One region of the Streptococcus viridans genome, then DNA from elsewhere that is predicted to be linked to it. Evidence: predicted binding sites of a transcription regulator. Region 1 holds the regulator's gene; each other region holds the start of a gene.
What was found. The regulator Rex, encoded in region 1, represses fermentation and respiration genes when NADH is low (regulators of the CRP and FNR family bind a similar motif). The targets are predictions, from matches to a motif close to TTGTGAANTANTTCACAA.
Positions count from the first base shown of each region.

Region 2: adhE (bifunctional acetaldehyde-CoA/alcohol dehydrogenase) is a predicted target of Rex. The motif match lies at 6,492-6,509, and genes of this name have one in related genera.
Region 3: EL081_RS05575 (formate/nitrite transporter family protein) is a predicted target of Rex. The motif match lies at 4,537-4,554, and genes of this name have one in related genera.
Region 4: EL081_RS00385 (zinc-dependent alcohol dehydrogenase family protein) is a predicted target of Rex. The motif match lies at 1,473-1,490, and genes of this name have one in related genera.

Region 1 is NZ_LR134266.1:926,603-934,505, reverse strand. Features, by position in the region: gene EL081_RS05020 (CYTH domain-containing protein) at 1-284, shown strand, start outside; gene EL081_RS05015 (ribose-phosphate diphosphokinase) at 347-1,303, shown strand; gene EL081_RS05010 (cysteine desulfurase family protein) at 1,313-2,440, shown strand; gene EL081_RS05005 (DUF1831 domain-containing protein) at 2,430-2,777, shown strand; gene EL081_RS05000 (DUF4649 family protein) at 2,777-3,013, shown strand; gene EL081_RS04995 (redox-sensing transcriptional repressor Rex) at 3,107-3,751, shown strand; gene radC (RadC family protein) at 3,938-4,621, opposite strand; gene EL081_RS04980 (hypothetical protein) at 4,683-4,961, opposite strand; gene EL081_RS04965 (class A sortase) at 5,271-6,020, opposite strand; gene gyrA (DNA gyrase subunit A) at 6,029-7,903, opposite strand, start outside.
Region 2 is NZ_LR134266.1:53,791-61,693, forward strand. Features, by position in the region: gene EL081_RS00340 (SIS domain-containing protein) at 1-122, shown strand, start outside; gene EL081_RS00345 (aldose epimerase family protein) at 150-1,190, shown strand; gene ruvB (Holliday junction branch migration DNA helicase RuvB) at 1,855-2,853, shown strand; gene EL081_RS00360 (nucleotidyltransferase family protein) at 2,860-3,426, shown strand; gene EL081_RS00365 (low molecular weight protein-tyrosine-phosphatase) at 3,545-3,967, shown strand; gene EL081_RS00370 (hypothetical protein) at 4,025-4,438, shown strand; gene EL081_RS00375 (acyltransferase family protein) at 4,428-6,245, shown strand; gene adhE (bifunctional acetaldehyde-CoA/alcohol dehydrogenase) at 6,604-7,903, shown strand, end outside.
Region 3 is NZ_LR134266.1:1,040,133-1,048,035, reverse strand. Features, by position in the region: gene EL081_RS05605 (CshA/CshB family fibrillar adhesin-related protein) at 1-828, shown strand, start outside; gene EL081_RS05600 (dihydrofolate reductase) at 978-1,490, shown strand; gene clpX (ATP-dependent Clp protease ATP-binding subunit ClpX) at 1,701-2,933, shown strand; gene yihA (ribosome biogenesis GTP-binding protein YihA/YsxC) at 2,945-3,541, shown strand; gene EL081_RS05580 (glucosaminidase domain-containing protein) at 3,688-4,386, shown strand; gene EL081_RS05575 (formate/nitrite transporter family protein) at 4,578-5,375, shown strand; ribosomal protein L10 leader region at 5,438-5,572, shown strand; gene rplJ (50S ribosomal protein L10) at 5,611-6,111, shown strand; gene rplL (50S ribosomal protein L7/L12) at 6,188-6,556, shown strand; gene EL081_RS05560 (hypothetical protein) at 6,586-6,837, shown strand; gene EL081_RS10220 (hypothetical protein) at 6,897-7,019, shown strand; gene EL081_RS10100 (CHAP domain-containing protein) at 7,028-7,903, shown strand, end outside.
Region 4 is NZ_LR134266.1:61,726-69,628, forward strand. Features, by position in the region: gene adhE (bifunctional acetaldehyde-CoA/alcohol dehydrogenase) at 1-1,320, shown strand, start outside; gene EL081_RS00385 (zinc-dependent alcohol dehydrogenase family protein) at 1,543-2,592, shown strand; gene EL081_RS00390 (ABC transporter permease) at 2,763-3,149, shown strand; gene EL081_RS10005 (hypothetical protein) at 3,309-3,470, opposite strand; gene EL081_RS00395 (hypothetical protein) at 3,483-3,650, opposite strand; gene EL081_RS00400 (class IIb bacteriocin, lactobin A/cerein 7B family) at 3,847-3,999, opposite strand; gene EL081_RS10010 (hypothetical protein) at 4,000-4,170, opposite strand; gene EL081_RS00405 (class IIb bacteriocin, lactobin A/cerein 7B family) at 4,176-4,322, opposite strand; gene EL081_RS10190 (hypothetical protein) at 4,356-4,484, opposite strand; gene EL081_RS10195 (hypothetical protein) at 4,500-4,625, opposite strand; gene EL081_RS00410 (N-acetylmannosamine-6-phosphate 2-epimerase) at 5,022-5,720, shown strand; gene EL081_RS00415 (extracellular solute-binding protein) at 5,864-7,180, shown strand; gene EL081_RS00420 (carbohydrate ABC transporter permease) at 7,386-7,903, shown strand, end outside.

The DNA of each region.
Region 1 (7,903 bases):
AAGGTGAGATTGCCAGCTTTCTCACTGATTTAGACATTCCACTAAATTCCTTAGATGTCTGGGGAAGTCTAGAAACAGAGAGACGGGAGAAAAGAATCCCTAAAGGATTATTAGCTTTTGACCGTAGTCGGTATAACTCTATCGAGGACTATGAGTTAGAAATGGAGGTGGATGCTGCTTCAGATGAAACTTATTTTCACGAATTTCTCAAGGAAAAACAAATTGAATACAAGTCAGCAAAAAGTAAAGTAGCAAGATTGGCTCAAAGTTTGCTAAAAAGCTGAAATTACTGAATTTTTTTGCTAAAATAAGACTAGACAAAAATATCTAAATGAGGATCAAATACATGTCAGAAAAAAACAATATGAAGCTCTTCGCACTCAACTCCAACCAAGAAATTGCACAAAAAATTTCGGAAGTTGCTGGCATCCCACTCGGAAAGCTTTCTTCACGTCAATTCTCAGATGGTGAAATCCAAATTAATATCGAAGAAAGTGTGCGTGGATATGATATTTACATCATCCAATCTACTAGCTTCCCAGTGAACAATCACTTAATGGAATTGTTAATCATGGTAGATGCTTGCCAACGAGCAAGTGCCCATACCGTAAACGTGGTCCTTCCATACTTTGGGTATGCTCGTCAAGACCGCACTGCTGCTCCTCGCGAACCAATTACAGCAAAATTAGTTGCCAACATGCTTGTCAAGGCAGGGGTAGACCGTGTTGTAACCCTCGATCTTCATGCGGTTCAAGTACAAGGCTTCTTCGATATCCCAGTAGACAACTTGTTCACGATTCCTCTATTTGCTGATCACTATATCAAACAAGGTTTAACCGGTTCAGATGTAGTGGTTGTCAGCCCTAAAAATTCTGGAGTGAAACGCGCACGCAATCTTGCAGAATATCTAGATGCCCCAATTGCTATCATCGACTACGCCCAAGACGACTCTAGCCGTGACGAGGGCTACATCATCGGGGATGTTAAAGGTAAAAAAGCAATCCTGATCGATGATATTTTGAATACAGGAAAAACCTTCTCTGAGGCTGCAAAAATTGTTCAACGCGACGGCGCTACTGAGATTTATGCCGTTTCTAGTCACGGACTTTTCGTTAAAGGAGCTGCAGAATTACTAGACCAAGCACCGATTAAAGAAATTTTAGTTACAGACTCTGTAGCAACCCAAGAACAAAAACCAAAAAATGTAAAATACATTACTGCAAGTGATTTGATTGGGGATGCCCTTGTACGTATCCAAGAGCGTAAACCAGTTAGTCCACTCTTTGCATACCACAAGAAATAAGGTGATATCGTGATTTATTTTGACAATGCGGCAACCACTCCCCTAAGCCCAGGAGTAATCAAGGTGATGACAGAAACGATGGAGACCAGTTTCGGAAATCCCTCTAGCCTCCACTCCCATGGTCGTCAAGCGAAAAAGATTCTTAGAGATGCTAGGGAATGCGTTGCAACTTGTTTAAAGACCTCTAGTCAACAGATTATCTTCACTTCTGGCGGGACCGAAAGTAATAACACTGTTATAAAGGGCTACTGTCTCAAACATAGACAGCAAGGGAAGCATATTATTACCACGGCTATTGAGCACCATGCCGTTTTGGAACCGATTGAGTACTTGGTCGAGGAGTTTGGGTTTGAAGTGACCGTTATTCAACCCGTTGATCAAAAGATTCGTCCTGAAGATATTCGTGCTGCACTTCGTCCCGATACTATTTTGGTATCCACCATGTATGCCAATAACGAAACAGGCGATCTCTTACCCATCAAGGCCATTTCTGACCTTTTAAAAGACCATCCTGCTGCTTTTCATGTCGATGCTGTCCAGGCCGTTGGTAAACTTTCTATAGCACCAGAAGAGCTAGGAATCGATTTCCTAACCGCATCCGCCCATAAATTTCATGGGCCAAAAGGGGTTGGCATCCTCTATGCTAGAAAGCCTGACTTTTTCAATCTCTTACACGGGGGTGACCAAGAAGACAAGCGTCGGGCTAGTACAGAGAACTTGATTTCAATTGCTGGAATGGCTCAAGCCCTCAAAGAAGCAACTGATCAGTTAGAAGCAAATTATCAGTATATTCAGAGCTTATCTGAACGTATCCTAACTGGTCTAGAAGATCTAGATTTCTATCTGAATAGCACAGACACTAACCTTCCTCATGTCTTAAATATTGGCTTTCCTGGTATCAGCAATGATATCTTACTGCTTCGTTTAGACATGGCAGGTATTTCAGTCTCAACCGGCTCCGCTTGTACAGCAGGAACTGTTCAACCAAGTCATGTCCTTGCAGCTTATTACGGCGAAGATTCGCCTCGCTTGAAGGAATCTATTCGCATTAGTTTATCTGAATTCAATACTTCTGATGAAGTCGATATTTTTATTACAACCATTCACAAAATTTTAGGAGAATTACATGGCATTTGAAACTTCTGTCTCATTAACAGACTGCGATTACACATACGCAATCCATCCAAATATTAAAAAATATACCCTACGCGACAATACCTTTGCCCAAACAAAGGTTGGAAACTACGAATTAAATCGTCTATTAGAAGCTGTTCCAAATAGCGGAGATGGCTTTAAGCTAAAAATTATTATCAATAAGGATTTAACAGGATTTAAAATTAACATTACTGACAAGTCAGGCCTTCGTTTGGTAAATATTTTTAAAAATCCAGAAAACAAAATCATCCAACAAAAATTCTACTTCCTCATGGACAGTTTAGTTGAGCGCGAAATCTTTGAAAGGATTGAAAAGTAATGACCAATGCTCCTCTAGTCCTCACCTATTTGGATGCATACCAAAAGGAACGTCAGATTAGCTACGATAATTTGGATCACTGTCTACTAGCTTTTTCAGGCTGTGTGACCCTTCCAGATTCCTATCAGGTTGTTTCCGTGACCTACAAGGGGCAAATTTTACCTTTCACTGGAAGAATCGGTGACTTCTATCGCTATCTGATTCAGTTTGATCAGAGTTTAAGAAATTCCAACTAACAAAGAAAAGCACCATTTTGGTGTTTTTTTAGTAGAAGATAGTTGCTTTATTCACAAACTTTTTATAAAATAGATTTGAAAGGTTGTGATATTGTGAAACAAGATAAGACTAATCCAATTCCTCGTGCTACTGCCAAACGACTCTCTCTGTATTACCGCATTTTTAAACGCTTTAATGCAGAGAAGATCGAGCGAGCAAATTCAAAACAGATTGCTGAAGCCATCGGTATTGACTCCGCGACTGTTCGTCGCGACTTCTCCTACTTCGGAGAGTTAGGACGACGTGGTTTTGGTTATGATGTCAAAAAGTTAATGAACTTCTTCGCAGATCTCTTAAATGATAACTCCATCACCAATGTTGCTATCGTCGGGATTGGAAATATGGGAAGTGCCCTGCTTCACTATCGCTTCCATGAGCGAAACAAAATGAAGATTGTCATGGCATTTGATACGGATGATCATGACTTAGTAGGTACTAAAAGTAAAGATAACATTCCGATTTACGGCATCTCAACACTAAAAGAAAAACTAGAGGGACAAGAGATTCAAACAGCTATTTTAACCGTTCCAAGTGTAAAATCTCAAGAAGTTGCAGATTTACTGGTTGAAGCTGGTATCAAGGGAATCCTTAGCTTTTCTCCAGTACACCTAACAGTTCCAAAGGATGTGGTTGTCCAATATGTCGATCTAACCAGCGAACTGCAAACCCTTCTCTACTTTATGCGCAAAAATTCATGATAAGCAAGAGAGTGGGACAGAAATTGGTAATTCGTTAGAATTCAATTTCGTCGTCTCACCTCCGCACAGTTGAGTAGGGCTGTAAAAGCTGATGAAATCAGCATAGTAGAGCCCACTCAACAACTGCGTCTTGCTCGATAATCCAAAGACAATTGAGAGGCTAGGACTTTTGTCCCAGCCTCTTTTCTATACCAATAAATCTGTCTCCTCCCGGTAGCTGTAATAATCATCAGTTGAAACAATCAGATGGTCAAGAAAAACAATTCCTAGACAATTGCAGGCTTCAATCATTTGTTGAGTGACGCCATCATCATTCTTGCTCGGATGAATGATTCCGGATGGATGGTTGTGAACTAAGATTAAGGACGTCGCCATATGCTTGATGGCATAGTGCAATATCTCTCGAGGTTCTGCAATGCTACGATTGACTGTACCGATAAAAATCACTTGTTGATGAATAATTTGATTTTGGGTATTCAGATACAATGCCAGTAAATGCTCCTGTTTCTCATGGCCTATTTTTTGTTGCATCATTTTTGCCAGCTTCTGACTACTCATGATTTGTTCCGTTTCAATCACTTGTGAGGTCTGGATTCGTTTCCCAAGTTCCATAGCAGCTAATAGCTCAATGGCCTTAACTTTTCCAATTCCTGGAACTTCCTGTAACTCCTGAAAGCTCATACTAGCCAGTTCCTTTAAACTCTTTAGCGAGCCCAACAAGTCTTGAGCAATCTCGTAGACTGTTTTATTTTTGTTCCCCGTCCGTAATAAGATGGATAGCAATTCTTGATGACTGAGCTTATCAGGGCCTTCTGTTAGCAAACGTTCTCTAGGTAAAAGACCAGATTCTTGAAATACAATATGATACATAAAAACCTCCTCAATTAATAATTCGCAATTGAGGAGGAAAATGGATGATTCTGTATAAAATTTATATAGGACAAACTACTTCCCTTAGGTTTTCAAGGATTCGATTTTCTTCGTTTGAAAAGTTAATTCTATAGCCTTCTTGCACTTGTTCCAAAGTCGCTAGGAATTGACGAATTTCGTATCGAATTAAGTGCTCTTGATTATCAGGAAGGTTTTTAATGGTTTCAAAGACCTGTTCAACCTCGTAGATCCCCTTGGTAATGAGCCCCGTTTTTGGAAAATCATTGACCAGTAAGCCATAGAAGTTTCTTAACAAAGTATAGATATCTTCTGTGTGCATTCGGTTCCTCCAAGCTTCTTTCTATCACTCTTCTATTATAAAATAGAAAGCATGCAAAAATATGTCAGTCAGGTAACATTTTATGACTATCCTCTTACAAGTTGGCAGAAAATTAACAAAAAAAGAGGCTGGGACAAAAGTCCTAGCCTCTCAATTGTCTTTAAATTTTCGAGCAAGACGCAGTGGTTGAGTGGGCTCTACTACGCTGATTTCATCAGCTTTTACAGCCCTACTCAACTGTGCGGAGGTGGGACGACGAAATCGAATTCTAACGAATTACCGATTTCTGTCCCACTCTCTTTTCGTTGATTATAATTGCATTTGATTATAAGATTCTGTGAAAGCTTCTAGTATATCTTTTGGTGCTTTTGAGTAATCTACTGAAGTTTCCAAAGTACCTTTTACAATCGTACGATAAGTTGCTGCAGCATCCTCACAGGTCACCAAGGTAATTTCATTTACCCCTTCTCTATCTGCAATGACATCGACTCGATCTGGCGTCACTGTTTCAACAGAATTGATGACATAGGTATAGACTTTATCCTTATCAGTGATATAGATTTTCATTCCAGCTTTGGCATGTTCTAATGGAGAAAAGAGCATTTCATTTGCCCCGGTCAAACCAAAGACATGGTGACTAGCCAAGGAGTAATTCCTTTGCCCCATAACTTGGTCCTCTTTCATGGTACCTGCCCCATAATAGAGTCCCACATTATCTAAGCCTTTAAAAATCGGAAGGTTCATCTTCAATTCTGGAATGGCTATCCCCCCAATAACAGGCAACTTCTGCGCCTGCCACTGGGCATTGATAACAGATTCTGTAGAAAGCGATTTGACTTCTTTAAAATCAAAGCTAGTCTTGGCATCTTTATTCTTATCGATAGTCTTTTTCGATACCTTGCTAACCTGGTACTGATTGGTATGCCAAACCATGATCATGTTCCGAATCGGAGCATTAAAGATCAGAGCGATAGACAAAAGGATCAGCAAGGTAGCAAAGATATTGATCAAGCGATTGCGTAAGCTTGTTTTCCTCTTTTTTCTTCTTCTTGAAGCCATTTTTTATCCTACCCTTCACTTTCAGTTTCAGTCTCTGACTCATCTTTTTCGTCAGCTTGAACCGTTGTAAAGGTTACGATTTGGGCATCTTGATCCAGACGCATAACTTTCACACCCATGGTCGAACGTCCAGTTTGAGAAATATTGGCAACGCTGGTACGAATCATGACGCCTGTATTGGTGATAATCATCAAATCCTCATCTCCTTTGACAGTCATGAGTCCAGCTAGAGGACCATTTTTATCAGCTACATTAGCAGTTTTAATCCCTTTACCACCACGTCCTTTTGTTGGATACTCATCTGCACGCGTGCGTTTACCGTATCCCTTTTCAGTGATAATCAATACTTCATCTTGATCTGTAATGACGCTTGCACCGACCACTTGGTCTCCTGGACGAAGGTTGACACCTCGAACCCCAGTTGCCGAACGGCCCATGTTCCGAACCACAGACTCTTTGAAGCGGACAGAATAACCAAATTTAGTCCCGATGATCACGTCCGTATTTCCGTCTGTGAGGAAGACATTGATCAGCTCATCCTCGTCTTTGAGGTTTAAAGCTTTCAAGCCATTTTGACGAATATTGGCAAACTCAGCTACACTAGTCCGTTTCACCAAACCTGAACGGGTTGTAAAGAAGAGATAAGCGTCTTCACTACGGTCTTGAGCAACGTTAATAATGGTCTGAATGGATTCTCCATCATCTAACTTAAGCAAGTTGACAATCGGAAGTCCCTTGGCTGTACGACCGTATTCAGGGATTTCATAGCCTTTGAGACGATAAACACGTCCCTTGTTGGTAAAGAAGAGCAAACGATCATGGGTACTGGTAGAAACCAATTCACGGACAAAGTCATCATCCTTGACCCCTGTACCTTGAACACCACGTCCCCCACGTTTTTGAGCAGTAAATTCATCCTGATCCAAGCGTTTGATGTAGCCTTTATTAGACAGCGTAATCAATACATTGGTCTCTTCAATCAAGTCTTCGTCTTCCAGTGAAAGAACTTCTCCCACCATCAACTCCGTGCGACGTGGATCTCCAAACTTGCGTTTTACTTCATCCAGCTCTTCCTTGATGATCGCGACCACACGCTCTGGCTTGGCTAAAATGTCAGCGAGATCAGCAATCAAAGCAATGAGATCATCGTATTCGCTTTGAATCTTGTCACGTTCCAAACCAGTCAAACGACGAAGACGCATATCCAAGATAGCTTGACTTTGACGCTCAGAAAGTTTAAACTTACTCATCAATTCAGCTTGAGCTTCTGCATCTGTCTGGCTATTACGGATGATTTTAATCACTTCATCGATGTGATCAAGAGCGATTAAGAGACCTTCCAAGATATGAGCACGAGCTTCCGCCTTCTCTTTATCAAAAATCGTCCGACGAGTCACTACTTCTTTTTGGTGCTCAATATAAGATCCTAGGATCTCACGAAGAGAGAGAATCTTAGGGACACCGTTTTGGATGGCCAACATGTTAAAACCAAAGTTGGTCTGCATTTGGGTCATCTTGAAGAGGTTGTTCAAGATAACATTGGCTGATGCATCGCGACGGACTTCAATGACGAAACGAACCCCTTCACGGTTGGACTCATCCCGAACTGCCGTAATTCCATCAATCCGTTTTTCTTGAACCAAGCGAACGATGTGTTCATGCACTTTAGTCTTATTGACCATATAAGGGAATTCTGTAACGACAATGCGTTCGCGCCCTGTTTTGGTCTCTTCAATCTCCGTGCGAGAACGTAAGACAATTGAGCCCTTTCCTGTTTCATAGGCCTTATGAATACCTGATTTGCCCATGACCAAGGCCCCAGTAGGGAAATCTGGTCCAGGAAGCACTTCCATCAACTCACGCGTTGTCACATCAGGATTGTC
Region 2 (7,903 bases), 870 kb from region 1:
TCTATGGTCAATTGATTTCCCTCTTGACATCGCTCAAGGTTCAAAATCGCCCTGACACGCCATCACCAACAGGAACGGTCAACCGTGTTGTACAAGGAGTGGTGATTCACCCTTTTCACTAGAATGAAAGATCTTGGAGGAGACAACTTGTGAAACACTATCAAAAATATCTATTTGGTCAATTGGATGGCCAAGACATAGAAGCTTATCGCCTCGAAAATGACCTTGGGTATCAATTGTCTGTCATGACTTATGGAGCTACTATTTTAGAATATGTGACACCAGACAAGCATGATCAATTCGCCAACATTGTATTGGGCTTTGACAATTTTGATGCCTATGTTGGTAATAGCCCCAAGTATGGTGCCAGCATTGGCCCAGTCGCGGGCCGGATTGCAGGGGCCAGCTTTGAGCTCAATGGTCAAACCTATCACTTAGAAGCCAATAACGGCGCCAACTGCAACCACAGTGGATCGACAGGTTGGGACAGCGCCTTGTTTAGCGTGGAGTCGATAACAGACCAAGAAATCACTCTGTACACAGAGCGTGCGGATGGTACTGGTGGTTTCCCTGGAAATCTCAAGATCTGGGTGACCTATAGTTTGACGGAAGCAGGGGAGCTGGAAATTAGCTACCGAGTAGAAACAGACCAAGACACCTTAGTCAATCCGACCAACCACAGCTATTTCAACCTATCAGGCAACTTCACTCAGCCGATTAATGACCATGTCTTTCAGATCAATCATCAGGGGCTTTACCCCATCCATCCAGATGGCGTCCCTCTTCACACTGTGGACAAAGAAAGTCCGATCGTTCAGCATCTTTATCAAGCTATGCTGTTAGAGGATCTCTTTAAGGATGCTGATCCGCAAATCCGCCTGGTAGAGGGATTGGACCATCCTTTCGCTCTACCAGATGGACATGAAAATGCAGGCTTCTTCTACCATCAACCATCTGGTCGCTTTTTGACCTTCAAGTCAGAGGCTCCCGCCTTGGTGGTGTATTCAGCCAATTTTGTAGATGAAACCGTTCATCTTCAAGGAAAACCAATGGTTCAACACAATGGCTTGGCCCTCGAATTTCAAACAGTGCCAGATGCCATTCATAGTGACCAAGCTGAAAAGGTCATCTTGAGGGCAGGTCAAGTCTTTACCAGCAAGACCAGCTACCATGCCATCGCTAAGAAATAATGAGGAAGGGGGAGGCTCCAAACAAGGATGTGAAATTCTTAATTGGAGCTCCCTCTTTTTCTCGAAAAATTCTTAAAAATGACTATAAGGAAACTTTAAGCTTCCCGTCGTATACTAATACCATCATCAAAGACCTCCTAACTTTGAATGATAAAACTCCTAAAACTTTTTCATAATAATCTCCCTATAAGAGCCACCAAAACCGGTGGCTTTTTCTATGGGAGTGAGACAGAACAATTTTTTAAAATTGCTTCGCGTCCTTATTTTTAGGCTCATGTTGAAAAGGTTCCCCAAACCTTTTCAATTGTCTCACCCCCGCACAGTTGATTAGGTAATCTTTGGAGCTATAAGAGCGAACAAAGATAGCAATCAACCACTGCGTTATGGAATTATTACTAAACCTATTTCATTGAACCAAACCTGACAAGGACGTAGACGAGCTTAGGTACATTGACGCAGTTTGAGTGGAGCGAAAACTACGTTCCTTTTTATTATGGTGAAGGTAGTCCAATAGGGTCGCAGACGGACTACGATCCTTAAACAGAAACAAGTTGTTTTAAGAGGAAAATCGGTTCCGAAAACCGATAATCAATAATTAGTAATATATCGAATAGAATATGATTTTAAATCATCAGAGACGTCATTTTTTGCTATAATAGACTGTATGAGTAGAATTTTAGACAATGAAATCATGGGCGATGAAGAGGCTGTTGAACGGACTTTACGCCCGCAATATTTACATGAATATATCGGTCAAGATAAGGTCAAGGACCAGCTGAAAATCTTTATTGAAGCGGCTAAGCTTCGAGATGAAGCACTGGATCATGTCCTTCTTTTTGGACCTCCGGGTCTGGGGAAAACAACCATGGCTTTTGTCATTGCAAACGAACTGGGTGTCAATCTTAAGCAGACTTCCGGTCCTGTCATTGAAAAGGCTGGTGACTTGGTAGCCATCCTTAATGATCTAGAGCCGGGGGATGTTCTCTTTATCGATGAGATCCACCGTCTTCCCATGTCCGTCGAAGAAGTGCTCTACAGTGCTATGGAAGATTTTTACATCGATATCATGATTGGTGCTGGCGAGACTAGCCGGAGTGTCCATCTGGACCTCCCTCCTTTCACTTTGATTGGGGCGACGACTCGAGCGGGTATGCTGTCCAATCCCTTGCGCGCTCGCTTTGGAATTACGGGGCATATGGAATACTACGAGCAAGATGATTTGACAGAGATTGTCGAGCGGACCGCCGAGATCTTTGAGATGGAGATCACCCACGAAGCCGCTGAAGAGCTTTCTCTTCGTAGTCGTGGGACTCCCCGGATTGCCAACCGTTTGCTCAAACGGGTGCGCGATTTTGCTCAGATTATGGGCGATGGCTTGATTGATGACACCATTACCGACAAGGCCCTTTCCATGCTGGATGTGGATCATGAAGGGCTGGACTATGTCGATCAAAAGATCCTGCGCACCATGATTGAGATGTACGGAGGTGGCCCGGTTGGCCTTGGGACCCTATCGGTCAATATTGCTGAAGAACGCGAGACGGTAGAAGATATGTATGAGCCTTACTTAATTCAGAAAGGTTTTATCATGCGGACCCGGACAGGGCGCGTGGCAACCCGCAAAGCTTATGAACACCTGGGTTATCCCTACAATGGAGACTAGAAGAAGATGCTGACGGAAGAAGCGATCGTAGAGCAAATCCAAGTGGATCCGGAGATGATGACTGTCTTGGCCATTATTCGGGATCTCGACCTGGCAGATGCCTGGCTTGCAGCGGGTGCGGTACGAAATTTCATCTGGAACCAGCTCTCTGGAAGACCAGGATTTGACGCGACGACGGATCTGGATCTGGTCTTTTATGACCCTACGATTAGCTATGAGGAGACTCTCCAGATCGAGCAAGAATTAAAGAGGACCTATCCTCAGTATGCCTGGGAAGTCAAAAATCAAGTCTACATGCACCAATATAGCCCAGGGACATCTCCCTACAACAGTGCCTGCGATGCTGTTTCCAAATACCCCGAGCAGTGTACGGCTATTGCGGTTCGCTTAAGGAAAGATGGTCAGTTGGAGCTCTTTCTCCCCTATGGGACAAGGGATATCGAAGACTTCATCGTTCAGCCGACTCCACATTTTTTAGCCAGTCCAGAGCGTTTGGCGGTTTATAAGGAACGCATGCGGAAGAAAGATTGGAAACGAAAATGGCCAGCCCTTCAGATCATCCTGCCTGAATAAAAAAACAAAGTCAGCCCACCTCAATGGTGGACAGGCTTTTTTCGTCTTGCCTCAAAATTATAATTTTAGCAGATTATATTTTTCTCACATTCTGTTATAATAGAAAGGAGGTGCTGTCATGAAAAAAATCGTATTTGTGTGTTTAGGAAATATTTGTCGAAGCCCCATGGCGGAATTTGTCATGAAGGACTTGACCAACCAGTATGAGATTGAAAGTCGTGCTACTTCTAACTGGGAGCATGGGAACCCTATTCACCAAGGGACTCAAAAGATTTTTCGTAGTCATGGCGTGCCCTATGAAGCGTCTAAAACATCTCTTCAAATCAGCGACCAAGATTTCCATACCTTTGATCTGATCTTAGGAATGGATGAGAACAATGTGGCCGATCTCAAACGAATGGCACCGCCTGGAACAGAGCACAAGATTCATCTCTTTGCAGGAGAAAGTGTCCCAGATCCATGGTACACAGGAGATTTCGAAGAGACCTATCGCCGTGTCCTAGCTGGTTGTCAAGGATGGTTGGAACGATTAGAAGATTAGTTTCGGACTTGCTCCTTAAATGAGTAACCGGTTGAATAGAAACAGAATGAACAAAATATGGAAAAAATAAAAGAACTATATGAGACCTATAAGGTCTATGTTACGAGAGAGAATATTGAACGATTGTCCTTGGGAATTATTGTTCTGTCTGCTTTGTGGGTTTTTCTTTCCTCCATTCCTCACCGAGGTGTTTTGACCCTCGATAAGGAAGCTATTCGCTACGATGGAAGCGTCGTTCGAGGCAAGATGAATGGCCAAGGGACGGTGACCTTTGAGAACGGAGATACCTACAAGGGTAATTTTGTCAATGGGACCTTTAGTGGTCATGGAACCTTTACAGCCAAGGCTGGTTGGAAATATGAAGGTGAATTTGTCAATGGCCAACCAGAAGGCCAGGGAACCTTGACGACAGAACAAAATGTCGTTTATAAAGGAACGTTTAAACAAGGAATTTATCAAAATGCGAATTAAATGGTTTTCATTGGTACGGATAACGGGACTTCTTCTCGTCCTTCTCTACCATTTCTTTCAAAAAGTTTTTCCTGGTGGATTTATTGGAGTCGATATCTTCTTTACTTTCTCAGGATTTTTAATCACGGCTCTTCTGATCGATGAGTTTGCCCGTCATCAAAAAATTGATCTCAAGGGCTTCCTTCGACGCCGCTTCTACCGGATTGTTCCTCCTTTAGTCTTTATGGTCTTGCTGGTCATGCCTTTTACCTTCTTGGTCAGACGAGACTTTATTGCTGGGATTGGGACACAGATTGCGGCCGTCTTTGGCTTTGTGACCAACTTCTATGAGATGTTAAGTGGCGGAAGTTACGAAAGTCAGTTCATCCCCCATCTTTTCATTCATACTTGGAGTTTGGCTCTTGAAGTTCATTACTATGTCCTCTGGGCGCTCTTGGCTTGGTTTTTGGGTAAAAAAGCTAAATCAGTTGGCCAATATAGAGGCTATATCTTCCTATCTTCGACAGGTCTCTTTTTGGTGACCTTCCTGACCTTCTTTGTCGGAGCACTGGTCACGAAGAATTTATCCAATGTCTATTTTTCTAGCATCGCTCACGTCTTTCCTTTCTTTGTGGGGAGTGCTTTAGCGACAGTAACAGGGATTACGACGACTAGCCCAAATCTTACTCAATTAGTGAAGAAGCTATCTCTACAGAAGACGTTAGTGATTTTAGCGGGTGCTTTTCTAGTTTTGTTGGTCTTGACCTTTATCCTTCCATTTGATAGTGTTTGGACCTATTTATTTGGCTTTTTAGTAGCGACTCTTGCTGCTTCTGTGATGATTGTCATGGCTCGTGTCCTCCATGAAAAGACGCCGGATCAGAAGGAACCAGCAGTGATTACCTTTATTGCAGATACCAGTTATGGGGTCTATCTCTTCCACTGGCCATTTTACATCATCTTTTCTCAATTAATGACCAATGGCTGGGCTTCTCTATTAACAGCACTCGTATCCTTTAGTCTTGCTGCCTTGAGTTTCTATATTATTGAACCAACCTTGGCTGGACGTGAACCGAAGATTTTTGGGATCTCGATGGATCTCAGAAGTTTCACGAGACCACTCTTTTACAGCGCGATTCCCTTGACCTTGCTCATGTTTGGGATTGCACTCTTTGCGCCACGCGTCGGAGCCTTTGATGAAAACCTGATTACCGAAGGTCTTCGTCAATCCGACAGCAAGATGCAGATCACGCGTGCCCAGGTCGACAATGCTTCAGCGACTTCCTACAATGTGTCAGATGGCGTGACCATGATCGGAGATTCTGTAAACCTCCGGGCATCAGATTATTTGAAACAAGTTCTGCCAGATATCCAAATGGATGCCTTGGTGAGTCGTAATCTGGACTCAGGCTTAAAAGTATATGAAACGGATATTGCCAATAGGGTCTTGCTCAAGAACGTGGTGATTGCACTTGGAACTAACTCTTCTAATAATTATCAAGAATTGTTGGATAAGTTTGTTCAAGAATTACCAAAAGGCCATCGCTTAATCTTTGTGACACCATATGACGGGCGTGAAGCCAATGATAGCAATAGTGTCACCGTTCAGACTCGAGAGTATGAGCTGGAGTTGGCTAAAAAATATGACTATGTCTATGTAGCAGACTGGTACCAAGTGGCTATCGATAACCCGGCTATTTGGGCTGGAACGGATAGCGTCCACTTTGGTTTAGAATCAGATGGTTCCATCGATGTTGGAGGAAACCTGTATGCCAACGTCGTGAAAGAAGCAGTTGATCAAGCCAATCAGGGGCCGGTTAAACCATAAAATTTACTATATGATTTAAGCAATTTTCACTTGAAGAAAATTGCTTTTTTTAGTAAAATTAAGAAAACGCTTACAAAAATTGCGTGAAAATATTTGTTTGTGAAATTGAAGTGCGTTCTCAAAAAATTCCTTCAATTTTTTCTTGAAAATACTCCTGTATAGAAGGAGAAGGAGGATTCATGGAAAAAAGTTAAAAAAATCTTTGTGAAACTATTTACAAATTTTCTAAAATAGAGTACAATAATATTGTGAAAAAATTAACAAATCGAAATTTCTTACACTATTCTTGAAAGTTTCTGAAAACAAGAAAAAGTTCCGGAAAAGGATAAGGGTTTCAAACATTGGAGGAAAGCATCAAATGGCTGATAAAAAAACTCTCTCACCTGAAGAAAAGAAACTCGCTGCTGAAAAACACGTAGACGAGTTGGTGCAAAAAGCGCTTGTTGCGCTTGAAGAAATGCGCAAATTGGATCAGGAGCAAGTAGACTACATCGTTGCAAAAGCATCTGTAGCTGCTCTTGACGCACACGGTGAGCTTGCTCTTCATGCATATGAAGAAACTGGTCGTGGAGTCTTTGAAGACAAGGCGACTAAGAACTTGTTCGCTTGTGAGCACGTTGTAAACAACATGCGTCACACCAAGACAGTTGGTGTCATTCAAGAAGATGACGTCACTGGTTTGACCCTTATTGCTGAGCCAGTCGGAGTCGTTTGCGGGATCACTCCTACAACAAACCCAACTTCAACAGCAATCTTTAAAGCATTGATTTCCTTGAAGACACGGAACCCTATCGTCTTTGCCTTCCACCCATCCGCTCAAGAATCATCAGCTCATGCAGCACAAATCGTACGTGATGCAGCGATTAAGGCGGGAGCACCTGAAAACTGTGTGCAATGGATCACACAACCATCTATGGAAGCAACCAGTGCCCTTATGAACCATGAAGGGGTTGCAACCATCCTTGCAACAGGTGGGAATGCCATGGTGAAAGCGGCCTACTCTTGCGGGAAGCCAGCTCTTGGGGTAGGTGCAGGTAACGTCCCTGCTTATGTTGAAAAATCAGCCAACATCCGCCAAGCTGCACACGATATCGTCATGTCTAAATCATTTGACAACGGAATGGTCTGTGCGTCTGAACAAGCGGTCATCATCGATAAAGAAATCTACGATGAGTTTGTTGAAGAATTCAAATCTTACCACACTTACTTTGTTAACAAAAAAGAAAAAGCCCTTCTTGAAGAGTTCTGCTTCGGCGTAAAAGCTAACAGCAAAAACTGTGCGGGTGCGAAGTTGAATGCGGACATCGTTGGGAAACCAGCAGCATGGATCGCTGAACAAGCTGGCTTCTCAGTCCCAGAAGGAACCAATATCCTTGCTGCAGAATGTAAAGAAGTTGGTGAAAAAGAGCCTTTGACTCGTGAAAAATTATCACCAGTCATTGCAGTCTTAAAATCTGAAAGCCGTGAAGACGGAATTAACAAAGCACGCCAAATGGTTGAATTCAACGGTCTTGGCCATTCAGCTGCTATCCATACAGCAGATGAAGAATTGACCAAAGAATTTGGTAAAGCAGTTAAAGCCATTCGTGTCATCTGCAACTCTCCTTCGACTTTCGGTGGTATCGGGGATGTTTACAATGCCTTCTTGCCATCATTGA
Region 3 (7,903 bases), 110 kb from region 1:
ACCGAAGGTGACAGCCGTGTACCAATGAACGACGAAGTTCCAGCAACCTTTGAAGATGGCTCAACTACGAAGACGATTCCAGGTGTTGGTACTTACACAGTAGCAGCAGACGGAACTGTAACTTTCACTCCAGAACCTGAATTTACTGGTACTGCACCAGCAGTGACAGTAGTTCGTGAAGATGTGAACGGAACAAAAGCTTCTGCAACTTATACACCGACTGTTCTTCCAATCACTAAGTTTGTTGATAAAGAAGGTAAGGAAATCCCAGGATATCCTACAGTTGATGGAGAAGAGCCAAAAGCTGAAATTCCAGGTTACCGTTTCGTTGAAACCAAGAAATTACCTAATGGTGATACAGAGCACGTCTACGAGAAAGTTACAACTTCACACGTAGATGAAAATGGAAAACCAATTCCTGGTTATCCAACAGAAGATGGTGAGCAACCGAAGAAAGATATTCCAGGTTACGAGTTTGTTAAGACAATTGTAGATGAGAACGGTAATACTCAACACATTTACAAGAAGACGGTGACACCAACACCAACACCGACTCCTACACCAACTCCAACACCAACACCAACTCCGGTTCCTACACCAACACCAACACCGACTCCAGATCCAGTTCCAACTCCAGATCCAGTTCCAACTCCAGATCCAAAACCAGTTCCAGAAACTAAGGAAACTAAATTTATCAATCCATCTGATGAAACAGCAGTTCTTCCTGAAACTGGTACTGAGGAAACTTCTAAAACTGGTCTTGCTATTCTTAGCGCCTTGACAGGTCTCTCATTATTCGGACTTGCTAAACGCAAAAAAGAAGACTAAGATCTAGGATTTGTCTCATTAAAACCGCGAGAAATCGCGGTTTTTTTGAGGGAAAAAATGGGAAGTTTTGCTCAAGGAAGCAATAGTTAGAAACAGTCTTTTCTTGAAAAATTTGATAAAATAGAAGTATCAGTATAAAGGATGTAAAAATGAGTAAGAAAGTAATTGGCATTTGGGCTCAGACGAAGAGTGGAGTGATCGGCAAAGATCAGGTCATGCCTTGGCATTTACCTGCTGAATTGCAGCACTTTAAACAAACGACTACAGGCCATGCGATCCTCATGGGAAGAGTTACCTACGAAGGTTTAAACAAACGCGTCCTCCCAAATCGGACCAATATCATTCTCTCTAGAGATGACAAGTATGATGTAGAGAATGAAAAGGTTTTGCTAAAAACCTCAGTTGAAGACGTTTTAAACTGGTATAAGGGACAGGATTTGTCACTCTTTATTATCGGTGGTGAGAAGGTCATCCGTCTTTTCGAGCCTCATCTAGAGGAGCTCTATCAGACTGTCATCGATGCCGAATTGGAAGGAGATACCTACTTCCCAGAAGATTTCCGGTGGGACCAGTTTCAATTATTAGACGAGCGGACATTCGAAAAAGATGAAAAAAACCCTTACGACTTTACTATTAGACATTTTGAAAGAAAGGAAGACTAGTTGATGGAACGTAGTATCTTTGGCTTTTTTACAGCAGTTTTATGCGTGATTTGCCTGGTATGTGCTTCCCAGACTCTTCGGAAAAAGCGCTATGGCTTAGCCACCCTCTTCTTATTAAATGCCTTTACTAATCTTGTGAATTCTATTCACGCCTTTTATATGACTTTATTTAAATAAATTACAAACAGACTATAGAATCGGGAGAAGAAAATGCCTACAAATCAATCAAACGATATGATGGTTTATTGTTCGTTTTGTGGTAAGAACCAAGACGAAGTACAGAAGATTATTGCTGGGAACAATGCCTTTATCTGTAATGAATGTGTTGAGTTAGCTCAAGAAATCATTCGAGAAGAATTAGCTGAGGAAGTCTTGGCAGACCTTTCAGAGGTTCCAAAACCAATCGAACTTCTCAATATCCTTAACCACTATGTCATCGGTCAAGATCGTGCTAAACGAGCACTAGCAGTAGCTGTCTACAATCACTACAAACGGATTAACTTCCACGAAAATCGTGAAGATGACAACGATGTGGATCTACAAAAATCAAACATTTTGATGGTCGGTCCTACAGGTTCAGGAAAAACTTTCTTAGCTCAAACGCTTGCTAAGAGTTTAAATGTGCCATTTGCCATCGCCGATGCAACAGCCTTGACAGAAGCGGGTTACGTCGGAGAAGACGTTGAGAACATCCTTCTTAAGCTCTTGCAAGCAGCTGATTTCAATATCGAACGTGCTGAGCGAGGCATCATCTATGTTGATGAAATCGATAAGATTGCCAAGAAGAGTGAGAACGTCTCGATTACTCGTGATGTATCTGGTGAAGGGGTACAGCAAGCCCTCTTGAAGATCATCGAGGGTACTGTAGCGAGTGTTCCACCTCAAGGCGGACGCAAGCATCCTCAACAAGAGATGATCCAAGTTGACACCAAAAACATTCTTTTCATCGTTGGTGGAGCCTTTGATGGAATTGAAGAAATTGTGAAACAACGTCTAGGTGAAAAGATTATTGGGTTTGGTCAAAACAACAAAGCCATTGATGAATCCAGCTCTTACATGCAAGAAATCATTGCAGAAGATATCCAAAAATTCGGTATTATTCCTGAGTTAATCGGTCGTCTTCCAGTTCTTGCTGCATTAGAGCAATTGACAGTGGATGACTTGGTTCGTATTTTGAAAGAACCAAGAAATGCCTTGGTGAAACAATATCAGGCTCTCTTATCCTTCGATGATGTTGAATTAGAATTTGATGACGAAGCGCTAGAAGAAATTGCAAGTAAAGCCATTGAACGCAAGACTGGTGCTCGCGGACTACGCTCCATCATCGAAGAAACTATGTTGGATGTGATGTTTGAAGTTCCAAGTCAAGAAGACGTCAAAATGGTTCGGATCACCAAAGAAGCAGTTAACGGAACTGAAAAACCAATTTTAGAAACTGCCTAGAAAGAAATTCTATGAAAGTAAATACTCATAATGCGGATATCCTCTTGAGTGCTGCTAATAAAAGCCATTATCCTCAAGATGATATCCCAGAAGTTGCACTTGCCGGTCGATCAAATGTCGGCAAGTCTTCTTTTATAAATACCATGCTAAATCGCAAGAACTTGGCCCGTACATCTGGAAAACCAGGAAAAACACAGTTGTTAAACTTTTTCAATATCGATGACAAACTTCGTTTTGTCGATGTACCCGGCTATGGGTATGCCCGTGTCTCCAAAAAAGAACGCGAGAAATGGGGCAAGATGATTGAAGAATATCTGACAACGAGAGAAAATTTAAGAGCGGTTGTCAGCTTGGTAGATCTTCGTCATGAACCCTCAGCAGATGATGTCCAGATGTACGAGTTTTTAAAATATTACGAGATCCCTGTTATCTTGGTTGCGACGAAAGCCGACAAAATTCCAAGAGGAAAATGGAACAAGCATGAATCCATGATCAAGAAGAAATTGGATTTTGATAAAACAGATACCTTTATCATCTTTTCATCGGTCAATAAAACTGGAGTAGAAGAAGCTTGGGATGTAATTTTTAACTTTAGTTTTTCGGAATAAATCGTATTATTACTGATCTGTTATTTATTTGTTTGATTTATCTCGATATTGTAATTAAAACGTAATATTGAACTCAACAATTTAATGCTTTTCTGTGCTATAATCATCTTAAAGAGTTTTCATTATAACATTAGGAGATTATCACATTGAAAAAAATACTAAATAAATCGAAATTGATTGGATCCTTAGTAGCTCTGGTAGCTGCAGGAACAGTAGCAGCAGCCATGAGTGAGCACGTAGGAAACGTTGGAGCAAATGATGAAGCATATTCTCAATATGCAGATCCGACAGAAGCCTTCATCTCACAAATCGGTGAATCTGCTCGCCAACTTGGTCAAGAAAATGATCTGTATGCATCTGTTATGATTGCTCAAGCCATTTTAGAAAGTGGTTCAGGTCAATCTGGTTTGTCATCGTATCCACACTATAACCTTTTTGGTATTAAAGGGAGCTATGCTGGTCAATCTGCAGTGATGCAAACTTGGGAAGATGACGGTGCTGGAAATGCCTATACCATCAATGATGCTTTCCGTTCATACCCTAGCTACTATGAATCATTGCAAGACTACGTTGCGGTTTTGAAACAAGGTCATTTTGCAGGAGCTTGGAAGAGCAATACAACAAGCTATCAGGATGCAACAGCTGCTTTAACTGGTGTCTATGCTACTGACACTAGTTACTATGCAAAATTGAACCATATCATTGAAACTTACAACCTTACTCAGTATGATTCACCTAGTGTGTATGGTGGCTATGAAGGTACTGTCTACAACCCTTATCGCCAACAATATACAACTCAAGAAATCTTGAACTTGGATATCGCTTGGGCGAATCGTTTCTTGTAAGATATGATTTAAATTGAATTTCAAACAGACTCTCAAAGTCTGTTTTTTTATTTTATCGTTTTAAATCGATTTATTTATTTTTCTTGTGGGACTCAGGATTTTTACTTTAAATTTTTCTGAAAACCTTTTCAGAAAGTCTATTCTATGATATAATGAAGAAGTTCACAAATTCAATATATAAGGAGATTCAGATGGGAGAATCAAATTTTGTTCTTAAGGTAGAAGCAGCATGTCAGAAGAAGGAAGAATTGTATACGGCATCTAAAGCTCGTTATGCGGTTCGCTCTATGTTCGCGGGTGCGTTTTTGACAATGAGTACTGCTGTAGGGATTGTGGGGGCAGATCTTCTCAACACTTTCTTGCCAGGTTCTGGTCGTTTCTTATTCCCATTTATTTTTGCGTGGGGATTGGTTTATTTACTATTCTTAAATAGTGAGTTAACGACTTCAAATATGATGTACCTGACAGCTGGTGTTTATCTAAAGAAGATTGATTGGAAGAAAGCTTTAGAAATTTTACTCTATTGCACATTTTTTAATCTAGTTGGTGCCTTGTTACTCGCATTTCTCTTCAGTCAGACAAGTGCTTTTGCTAATTTGAATCCAAAGGGCTTCCTTGGTTCGGTTGTAGAGATGAAATTGCAACGCTCTAATCAATTGGTCTTCTTTGAAGGGATTATTGCCAACATCTTTGTTAATATAGCTATTTTGTCCTATTTATTCTTTAAAGATGAAACAGCGAAAGTTCTGATGGCTTTGTCAGCAATTTATATGTTTGTTTTCCTTACCAATGAACACATTGCTGCAAACTTTGCTTCCTTCTCACTGGCTACGTTTAATTCTATTTCTAAAGATTTGCCTCACCTAGAGTTCTTCAATGTTCTTCGTCATTACACTGTCACTTTTGTAGGGAACTGGGTAGGAGGAGGAGTCATCATGGGCTTGGCCTATGCATGGCTCAATCGTACCCAGACTATTTACAAAGATTAATTATTTTTAAAAAAAGTTTGCAAAAATACTTGCATTCTTTTTTTTTATGTGATACACTAAATAACGGTTTGAAAAAACTGCCTAAGACAGTAGGGGAGCTCGACTCATAAAGATCCTACCGAGGACAAAACGTATCATGTAAAAGAAGCGTATTGTACTTTCGTGTCTAGGTTTGGGCGCGTTTTTCTTTTGGAAAAATTCCCCAAGCAAAATAATTACGGAGGTGAACACACTAATGAGTGAAGCAATTATTGCTAAAAAAGCGGAACTAGTTGACGTAGTGGCTGAGAAAATGAAAGCTGCTGCATCTATCGTCGTTGTTGACGCTCGTGGTTTGACAGTTGACCAAGATACAGTTCTTCGTCGTGAGCTTCGTGGAAGCGAAGTTGAGTACAAAGTTATTAAAAACTCAATCTTACGTCGTGCAGCTGAAAAAGCTGGACTTGAAGATCTTGCATCTGTGTTTGTTGGACCATCTGCTGTAGCATTTTCTAACGAAGATGTTATTGCACCAGCGAAAATCTTGAACGATTTTTCTAAAACTGCTGACGCACTTGAAATCAAGGGTGGTGCAATCGAAGGCGCTGTCGCATCAAAAGAAGAGATCCTTGCTCTTGCAACTCTTCCAAACCGCGAAGGACTTCTTTCTATGCTCCTTTCTGTACTTCAAGCGCCAGTGCGCAACGTTGCTCTTGCAGTCAAAGCGGTTGCAGACAACAAAGAAGACGCAGCTTAATCCTAAGCTACGCAGCGTAGCCTAGCTACAAAACAATATAAATAAAAAATTTAAAACTTATTTGGAGGAAATAACAATGGCATTGAACATTGAAAACATTATTGCTGAAATTAAAGAAGCTTCAATCCTTGAATTGAACGACCTTGTAAAAGCTATCGAAGAAGAATTTGGTGTAACTGCGGCTGCTCCTGTAGCAGTTGCTGCAGCTGGTGCTGCTGACGCTGGTGCTGCTAAAGATTCATTCGACGTTGAATTGACATCTGCAGGCGACAAGAAAGTCGGCGTTATCAAAGTTGTACGTGAAATCACAGGTCTTGGTCTTAAAGAAGCTAAAGAACTTGTTGATGGAGCACCAGCAGTTGTTAAAGAAGGTGTTGCTACAGCTGAAGCTGAAGAAATCAAAGCTAAATTGGAAGAAGCTGGAGCTTCAGTTACTCTTAAATAATAGAGCGACTACATTTGTAGCTTAAAAACATGATTAAACCGCTATTCTTAGGAGTAGCGGTTTTTCTTTTTGTTCTAGAAGGGGCAAAAAAGGGGCAAACTATTTGTAAATTTTATCCAGGACATCAACAACTCTTAAATAAGAGTCACATCATAATTAGATTGCGGAATCCCTATTTACCAGTCTTTGAGAGCGATAAGCGATTGATAGAAACTGATAAATTGATTTGGTTTCCTGCCAAAAATCCTGCCAACAATTCTTTGGCAGGATTTTTGTTTTAATAAACTTTCGGGGGTAGACACTAGATTGTCTACCCTTTTTTTGCGTTTCGGAGGTAATTATGCAAAAGGAAGAACAGTCATCATGTCAAATCGTGAAGAGCCATATCATGACCATCATGGGAGTTGATAATCTAAAAGCAACTCAACTGGTAAATGAAATGGAACAAACAGGTTTAATCTGATTTGAGGAATTCGGGAATTTTGGAATTTTAGTCTTGGAGGGATAATCATGAAACGTATTACTGCTAATCAATTTCAGACATCAGAGCGTTATTATAAACTCCCAAAAGTCTTGTTTGAAGATTACGCTAAAAAATATGGTCACGAGAACTTTACCATGAGAAACTGGGCAGATTTTCAATACTATAAGGATAAGACGTTGGATTTGGTAATTGCGGTCACAACAGCGAAGTTTGCCCTTTTTAATATCCAATCGGTGATTGATTTGACGCAAAAAGACTCTATGGACTTGAAAACGTGGGGCACTCAGAAGACTATGGTCTATCTTGTTATTCCAGATAATGATACTACCTTTCGTTTTCTATCTGCTTTATTTTTCTCTATGGTTTTCTCCACTTTGACCAGACAGGCTGATGTGGACTTTAAAGGGCAACTGCCTATCCATGTTAGAAGCTATCTGGATGAGTTTGCTAATGTCGGAGAAATCCCAGACTTCGCCGAACAAACCTCAACAGTTAGCTCTTGGAATATGAGTCTAGTACCAATCTTGCAAAATATCGCCCAACTCTTTCTCATTTACTGGGAAGGAAATAGTGGTGATAAACTACTTGAACGTCAGACACGAGCCAGTGAGTGGTATTACCAAATTGAAAAAGGCTTTAGTCAACCCAACGGCGGGACAGCACAAAGTGATCTAAAAGCACTTGAAGCTGTACGAGGAGACTTTTTTGAAAACTCTATTCCAGGAGGTGGTGATGGTATGGGTTACGCTTACGGCCAATGTACTTGGGGAGTCGCAGCCCGTATCAACCAACTGGGTCTAAAACTCAAAGGAAAAAACGGTGAGAAGATTCCAATTATCAGTACCATGGGCAATGGCCAAGAT
Region 4 (7,903 bases), 860 kb from region 1:
GTTGGGGACAACGTTAGTGCCATCAACCTCTTGAATATCAAAAAAGTCGGACGCCGGAGAAATAACATGCAATGGATGAAACTACCTTCAAAAACATACTTTGAACGTGATTCAATTGAATACCTACAAAAATGTCGTGACGTTGAACGTGTCATGATCGTTACAGACCACGCTATGGTAGAGCTTGGTTTCCTTGATCGCATCATCGAACAGCTTGACCTTCGTCGCAACAAGGTGGTTTACCAAATCTTTGCAGACGTAGAACCAGATCCAGATATTACAACCGTTGAACGTGGTACAGAGATCATGCGTGCCTTCAAACCAGATACCATCGTCGCTCTCGGTGGTGGATCTCCAATGGATGCGGCTAAAGTAATGTGGCTCTTCTACGAGCAACCAGAAGTGGACTTCCGTGACTTGGTTCAAAAATTCATGGATATCCGTAAACGTGCCTTCAAGTTCCCATTGCTTGGTAAGAAGACGAAATTCATTGCCATCCCAACAACATCTGGTACAGGATCTGAAGTAACACCATTTGCTGTTATCTCTGATAAAGCAAACAACCGTAAATACCCAATCGCAGACTACTCATTGACTCCAACCGTTGCCATCGTAGACCCTGCCTTGGTATTGACTGTTCCAGGATCTGTTGCAGCAGACACTGGTATGGACGTTTTGACTCACGCAACAGAAGCTTATGTATCTCAAATGGCAAGTGACTACACTGATGGTCTTGCTCTTCAAGCCATCAAACTTGTCTTCGAAAACTTGGAAAGCTCAGTGAAGAATGCGGACTTCCATTCACGCGAAAAGATGCACAATGCGTCAACTATCGCAGGTATGGCCTTCGCCAATGCCTTCCTCGGTATTTCTCACTCAATGGCCCACAAGATTGGTGCGCAATTCCACACGATTCACGGACGTACCAATGCCATCTTGCTTCCATACGTCATCCGCTACAACGGTACACGTCCAGCTAAGACAGCGACATGGCCTAAGTACAACTACTACCGTGCAGATGAGAAATATCAAGACATCGCTCGTATGTTAGGACTTCCATGCTCTACACCAGAAGAAGCAGTAGATGCTTATGCAAAAGCTGTTTACGAACTTGGTGAGCGCGTAGGAATCGAAATGAACTTTAAAGCACAAGGGGTTGATGAAAAAGAATGGAAGAAACATTCTCGTGAATTGGCCTTCCTTGCTTACGAAGATCAATGTTCACCAGCTAACCCACGTCTTCCAATGGTAGACCATATGCAAGAAATCATCGAAGATGCTTACTATGGTTACAAGGAACGTCCAGGACGTCGTAAATAAGACGCTACTGAACAAATGATGTTTATCAGCTATCCCTCACTCAAAAGAGCGGGGGATTTTTCTTTATTTTAACGATAGAAATTGGTTTTTGTGATCTGAAAATTATCTTTTAAAAAAAATCTAATAAATATGTTGCAAGCGCTTACCTTTGTATGTTATAATATTCACAAAGTAAAACTACAATAAAATGGTTTGATAAAACCAACAAAAAAGGAGTCGCTTATGAAAGCAGCAACATATGTATCCGCGGGAAATCTTCAGTTGATTGATCAACCAAAACCAGTGATCAAGAAACCAACTGATGCGATTGTGCGTTTGGTAAAAACGACCATTTGTGGAACAGACCTCCATATTTTGGGTGGTGATGTTCCAGCTTGTAAAGAAGGGACCATCTTGGGTCACGAAGGAATTGGGATTGTCGAAGAAGTCGGCGATGCGGTTGCGAACTTTAAGGTAGGAGACAAGGTTATCATCTCTTGCGTAACAGCTTGTAACACTTGCTACTACTGTAAACGTGGTTTGCCTTCCCACTGTGAAGATGGGGGCTGGATCCTTGGCCACTTGATCAACGGTACTCAAGCAGAGTATGTCCATATCCCTCACGCAGACGGCAGTCTCTATCATGCGCCAGCTTCTGTAGATGATGAAGCCTTGGTTATGCTCTCAGATATACTCCCAACTTCCTATGAAATTGGGGTGCTCCCATCCCATGTGAAACCAGGAGACAACGTTTGTATCGTTGGTGCTGGTCCAATTGGCTTAGCAGCTCTCTTAACCGTACAATTCTTCTCTCCAGCCACTATTATCATGGTAGACTTGTCAGAATCTCGTCTTGAAGCTTCTAAGAAATTTGGAGCGACTCATACGATTTGTTCAAGTGATATTGATGAAATCAAGGCCTTTATCAATGAAGTGACCGATGGTCGTGGTGTTGATATCTCTATGGAATGTGTAGGCTATCCAGCAACCTTTGATGTCTGCCAAAATATTATCTCTGTCGGCGGTCATATTGCCAACGTCGGAGTGCATGGGAAGCCAGTTAGCTTCAATCTTGATGACCTTTGGATCAAGAACATTACGCTCAATACCGGTTTGGTCAATGCCAATACAACTGAAATGCTTCTTAACGTATTGAAATCTGGTAAGATTGATGCGACGAAGTTGGTGACCCACCACTTCAAACTTTCCGAAGCAGAAAAGGCATACGAAATTTTCAAACATGCTGGCGAAAACAATGCCCTGAAAGTCATTATTGATAACGACCTCAGCTAAGAAGGCTCAATCGTTTGATGCTGAAACAAAAGGGACAGGAACAGATTCATGTTCCTGTCCTTTTTAACAGATGTAGTAGTTGTTCTTGTCACATCTATTTACTTGTCACTCCTAATAAAACGTACTATAATATGATTAGAAATATAACATAAATAGAAAGGTGTGATCTTATGAAAATGTTCCATTATCATCGTGAGTTCTGGCTGGACTTCCATTTCTGGCTCTTGATCTTACTTTTAGTGGCTGTAGCTATGATGACACAGGATCCGCTTTCGGTTGTTAGCCTCGCTTATCTTGCTTTTGTAGGGATTTTTATTCTTCTTCAGGTCTTTCAACCGCAGGTGTCCAATCGCCAGCATCCAGTAGGTAGCTACCATTTCAATTGGGACTTTTATCGTGACACCAGACTGTATATTGATCTCTTTTTATTGGCTGGTCTCTTAGAAGGTCCGTTTACTTCAACGGATATAGTTTATTGGATCTTGCTTGGGGCATTCGTCGGCTCTATTGGCTTTGTGTTTGTCGTAAAGGAAAAACCGATTCAAAAAACGGCCTAGTGCATTGAAAGTTCTAGAAGACATTTATTTGGGATCTCTCTCCTCGATGATGAAGAGGGAGAATAGAAAAAGGTCTTGCTTCGTACACACGAAAAAATCCTAGCTTTTTTAAAAGCTGGGATTTTTTGTACTGTTTAGTGAGATGATAAAGAAGTGTTACTATTTGCCTCGTTTGCGAGCGTATTCGTCAAAGGCGCCAGCGAAGGTTCCCATGAGTAGGGGAGTTGCGATCAGTCCGACAGTAATCCAGACGGATCCACCGTCCACATGGCTGAGTTCCTGCTCGGACAAGCTTCTAAAACGTGTTTCTTCGAGTTTCATGCTTGCTCCTTTCTAGTGCATGATGCCATTGATGATACTACGGCCAAAATCACGCCCGGAATTGTATAAAATATTCCAGGTTTGAACGATGAATTTTGCCGAGTCAAAGACGGAGGCCCCTCCATCAATGGTCGCCAGTTCAGCTTCTGTTAGGCAAGTATAATGGATGCTTGTATCCATAAGTGTCCTCCTTAATGTAAGATCGTGTAGAGTAAATCAATTGCCTCGTTCAGAATGGTGAAAGTGACCATGAAGGCAATAGCAAATTTAGGAAAGTACCCTTCTACCTGCTTGGGTGCTTTTTTATCAAGAACGCAGTATCCTGTCAAAAGGATGAGGGTGATAAAGGGCAGAGAAATCATAGAAATGCCTCCTTTTAGAAGAATTTCTTTTTGATATCTTTGCCAATTGTATAGGATAGAGCGACGAGGGCGACGCAGACTCCTGCTGAAACTACTGCTCCGCCGTTAACATCGACTAGTTCATCTTCCGTCAAGGTTACAAAGTTTTGTGTGAATTCTGTTGTCATTTAGTTTTCCTTTTTATTTTTTACTTGTTTTAGGGTAGCATCGACTGCCAAATAGATTGTGGCTGCAATGGCTAAATTCATATTGGGTTGAAACGCAATCAGATGTGCATCGTGTAACATGGTTAATCCGATAATGATGGCGAAAATAATGGTGTGTAAATGTCGTTTCATAAGCCTTATCCTAAAATGAAGCCAAGGGCTAGACCAGTGATGATGCATCCTCCGTAGACGATAAAAGGTGCTACCCCACCGTTGACATGAGTTAACTCTTCATCTGTCAGAGTAGTGAATTGATTGTCAATCAGTTGATTTGTTTGTGTCATAAGCTATCTCCTTTTCTAATGTATTGTCTGTTATTACTTTCTTTGGCAACTACTTAAAGCCAAAAGTCCAAGAGGAATCAAGATGAAAGGGATGAAACCTCCAGTACATTCTTCTAGTTCAGCGTCGTTTAGTTTTGAAAACTTTTTATCAATTGTTGTCATGATATTTCCTTTCTGTTAGAGCACATTGGCTAGTGTTTTTCCTAGTTCGTAGCCTACTTGATAGATGCCATACATCAAAACGGGTGCTAGAATGCTAGCGAGTATGATGAGTGCCATTTTTTTATTTTTCCTTGTATTCATGATTTCTCCTTACAGGATGATCAGTGATAAGAATAGTAATAGAATAAAAAATTGTGTATTCTTTTTCATGTTCGGTATTCCCTTTCCTTATTTATTTGCGGAAGAAGTAATACAAAAACCATGGGATGATAATGGGAGTATAGTACATCTGTGGTCCTCCTTTCTTTTTGTTTGGTCACTTATACTATTCGTATAAAAATCTGGAAATGGAAAAAATTTCTTAAAAAATTTTAGAATGTTAGCATCTCTGAAACTAGTTTCATAGGAATGGAAGAATAGTTTAAAATATGAAACTATTATCAAAATGGCTCGACAATATTGTAAGCGCTTTAAAAATACTATATAATAACCTTACAAGTACTCGAGTTGACGTAATAAACAAAGGAGATGGAATGTATGTCCAAGATCACAAAAGAAGAATTAATTCAACAGATCAAAGACGGCATTATCGTTTCTTGTCAGGCGCTTCCTCATGAACCTCTCTACACAGAGGCAGGAGGTGTGATCCCTCTCTTGGTCAAAGCAGCTGAGCAAGGAGGGGCGGTTGGAATCCGGGCGAATAGTGTCCGCGATATCAAAGAGATCAAGGAAGTGACAAAGCTTCCGATTATCGGGATCATCAAGAGAGATTATCCTCCTGAAGAACCATTCATTACTGCTACCATGAAAGAAGTAGATGAATTGGCCGAATTAGATATCGCAGTGATTGCCCTGGATTGTACCAAACGTCCGCGTCATGACGGTCTATCGATTGTCGACTTTATCCAGCAAGTGAAGGAGAAATATCCTGATCAACTCTTGATGGCAGATATCAGCACCTTTGAAGAAGGCTTAACAGCTGTCGAAGCAGGGGTTGACTTTGTCGGAACAACCTTATCGGGCTACACAGATTACAGCCCGAAAGTAGACGGACCTGACATTGACTTGATTCGCCAACTTTGCCAAGCGGGTGTCGATGTGATTGCGGAAGGTAAGATTCACTATCCTGTACAAGCAAAAGAAATTCATGACCTGGGTGTCAGAGGGCTTGTGGTAGGGGGAGCCATTACGCGACCTAAAGAAATTACAGAACGCTTCGTTGCGGCTTTAAAATAGAAAAAAGAACAGTAAAAAGAGACAAGGAGGAAGCTAGGAAGAGAGAAATCATCCAGTAGAAATTAGAATATTTAATAATCACCGTCCTCAGTGAGGATATACTAAGTAAGAGAAATCTTACCGCAAACGTGAGGAGAAATCACATGAAAATGAAAAAAGTACTGTGCTCGTTGGTAGCTGGTGCAGCGGTGCTAGCACTTGCAGCTTGTGGATCTGGAGGAGGATCTAAGTCTGAATCTTCAAGCGATAACTCTGGTAAAACAGAAATCACTTGGTGGGCCTTCCCAGTCTTTACTCAAGAGAAAGCTGATGATGGTGTAGGAACCTACGAAAAATCAATTATCGAAGCCTTCGAAAAAGCCAATCCAGATATCAAAGTCAAACTAGAAACCATCGACTTCAAATCTGGTCCTGAAAAGATTACAACAGCTATCGAAGCTGGAACTGCTCCAGACGTTCTCTTTGACGCACCAGGGCGGATCATCCAATACGGTAAAAATGGTAAATTGGCTGACTTGAATGATCTCTTTACTGAAGATTTTGTAAAAGATGTCAACAACGACAATATCATTCAAGCTAGCAAGGCTGGCGACACTGCTTACATGTATCCAATCAGTTCAGCACCATTCTACATGGCCATGAACAAGAAAATGTTAGAAGATGCAGGAGTTCTAGACCTTGTCAAAGAAGGCTGGACAACAGACGACTTTGAAAAAGTCTTGAAAGCTTTGAAAGACAAAGGTTACACACCAGGATCCCTCTTCAGTAATGGTCAAGGTGGAGACCAAGGTACTCGTGCCTTTATCGCTAACCTTTACGGTGGTTCTGTAACAGATGAAAAAGTAACCAAGTATACAACAGATGATCCAAAATTTGTCAAAGGTTTAGAAAAAGCTTCTAAATGGATTGAAGATGGTTTGATGATGAATGGTTCCCAATTCGACGGTGGAGCAGACATCCAAAACTTCGCTAACGGTCAAACTTCTTACACCATCTTGTGGGCACCTTCACAAAACGGTATCCAAGCTAAATTGTTGGATGCAAGTAAAGTTGAAGTAGTTGAAGTACCATTCCCATCTGATACAGGCAAACCAAAATTGGAATACCTTGTCAATGGTTTTGCAGTCTTCAACAACAAGGATGAAAAGAAAGTAGCAGCAGCTAAGAAATTTGTTCAATTCATCGCAGACGACAAAGAATGGGGTCCAAAAGATGTTGTTCGTACAGGAGCCTTCCCAGTTCGTAGCTCATTTGGTAAATTGTATGATGACAAACGGATGGAAACCATCAGCACTTGGACTCAATACTACTCACCATACTACAACACAATCGACGGCTTTGCAGAAATGCGTACACTTTGGTTCCCAATGTTGCAATCTGTTTCAAACGGGGATGAAAAAGCAGAACCAGCTTTGAAGACCTTTACTGAAAAAGCAAACGAAACGATCAAGAAAAAATAGATCATCTATGAAACTCAAATGATCCTTTCATAGAAATAAGAAAGCATAGGCCCCCTCGATTTCTTATCTCCATGTGTAGATTGAAAGAGGGGGCCTTCGTGTTTTCATTCTTCCTATTGATTCTTTATTTGAAGCAATAGGGAATTGCTTCAAATAAAGAATCAAGTAATAAAAATAGAAAAAGAACATCAGGAGGTGCCTTATTGTGAAGGTAAACAAAATCCGAATGAGGGAGACGCTGGTTTCCTACGCATTCTTAGCACCCATTTTAATCTTCTTTATTGTCTTTGTATTAGTACCAATGATTATGGGGTTTGTCACTAGTTTCTTCAACTACTCGATGACCTCCTTCAAATTTGTTGGTCTTGAAAATTACTCCCGCATGTTTGCGGATAAGGTCTTTATCAAGTCCTTGATCAATACTGTCATCATCGTTATCGGATCCGTTCCAATCGTAGTATTGTTCTCCTTGTTTGTGGCTTCTCAGACCTATCATCAAAATGCCATTGCGCGTTCCTTCTATCGTTTCGTCTTCTTCCTTCCAGTTGTTACAGGGAGTGTAGCGGTAACGGTTGTGTGGAAATGGATCTATGATCCGCTATCAGGGATTTTGAACTTTGTATTGAAATCTGGACATGTCATCAACCAAAACATTTCTTGGTTGGGGGACAAGCACTGGGCTTTGATGGCCATCATCATCATCTTGTTGACCACCTCTGTTGG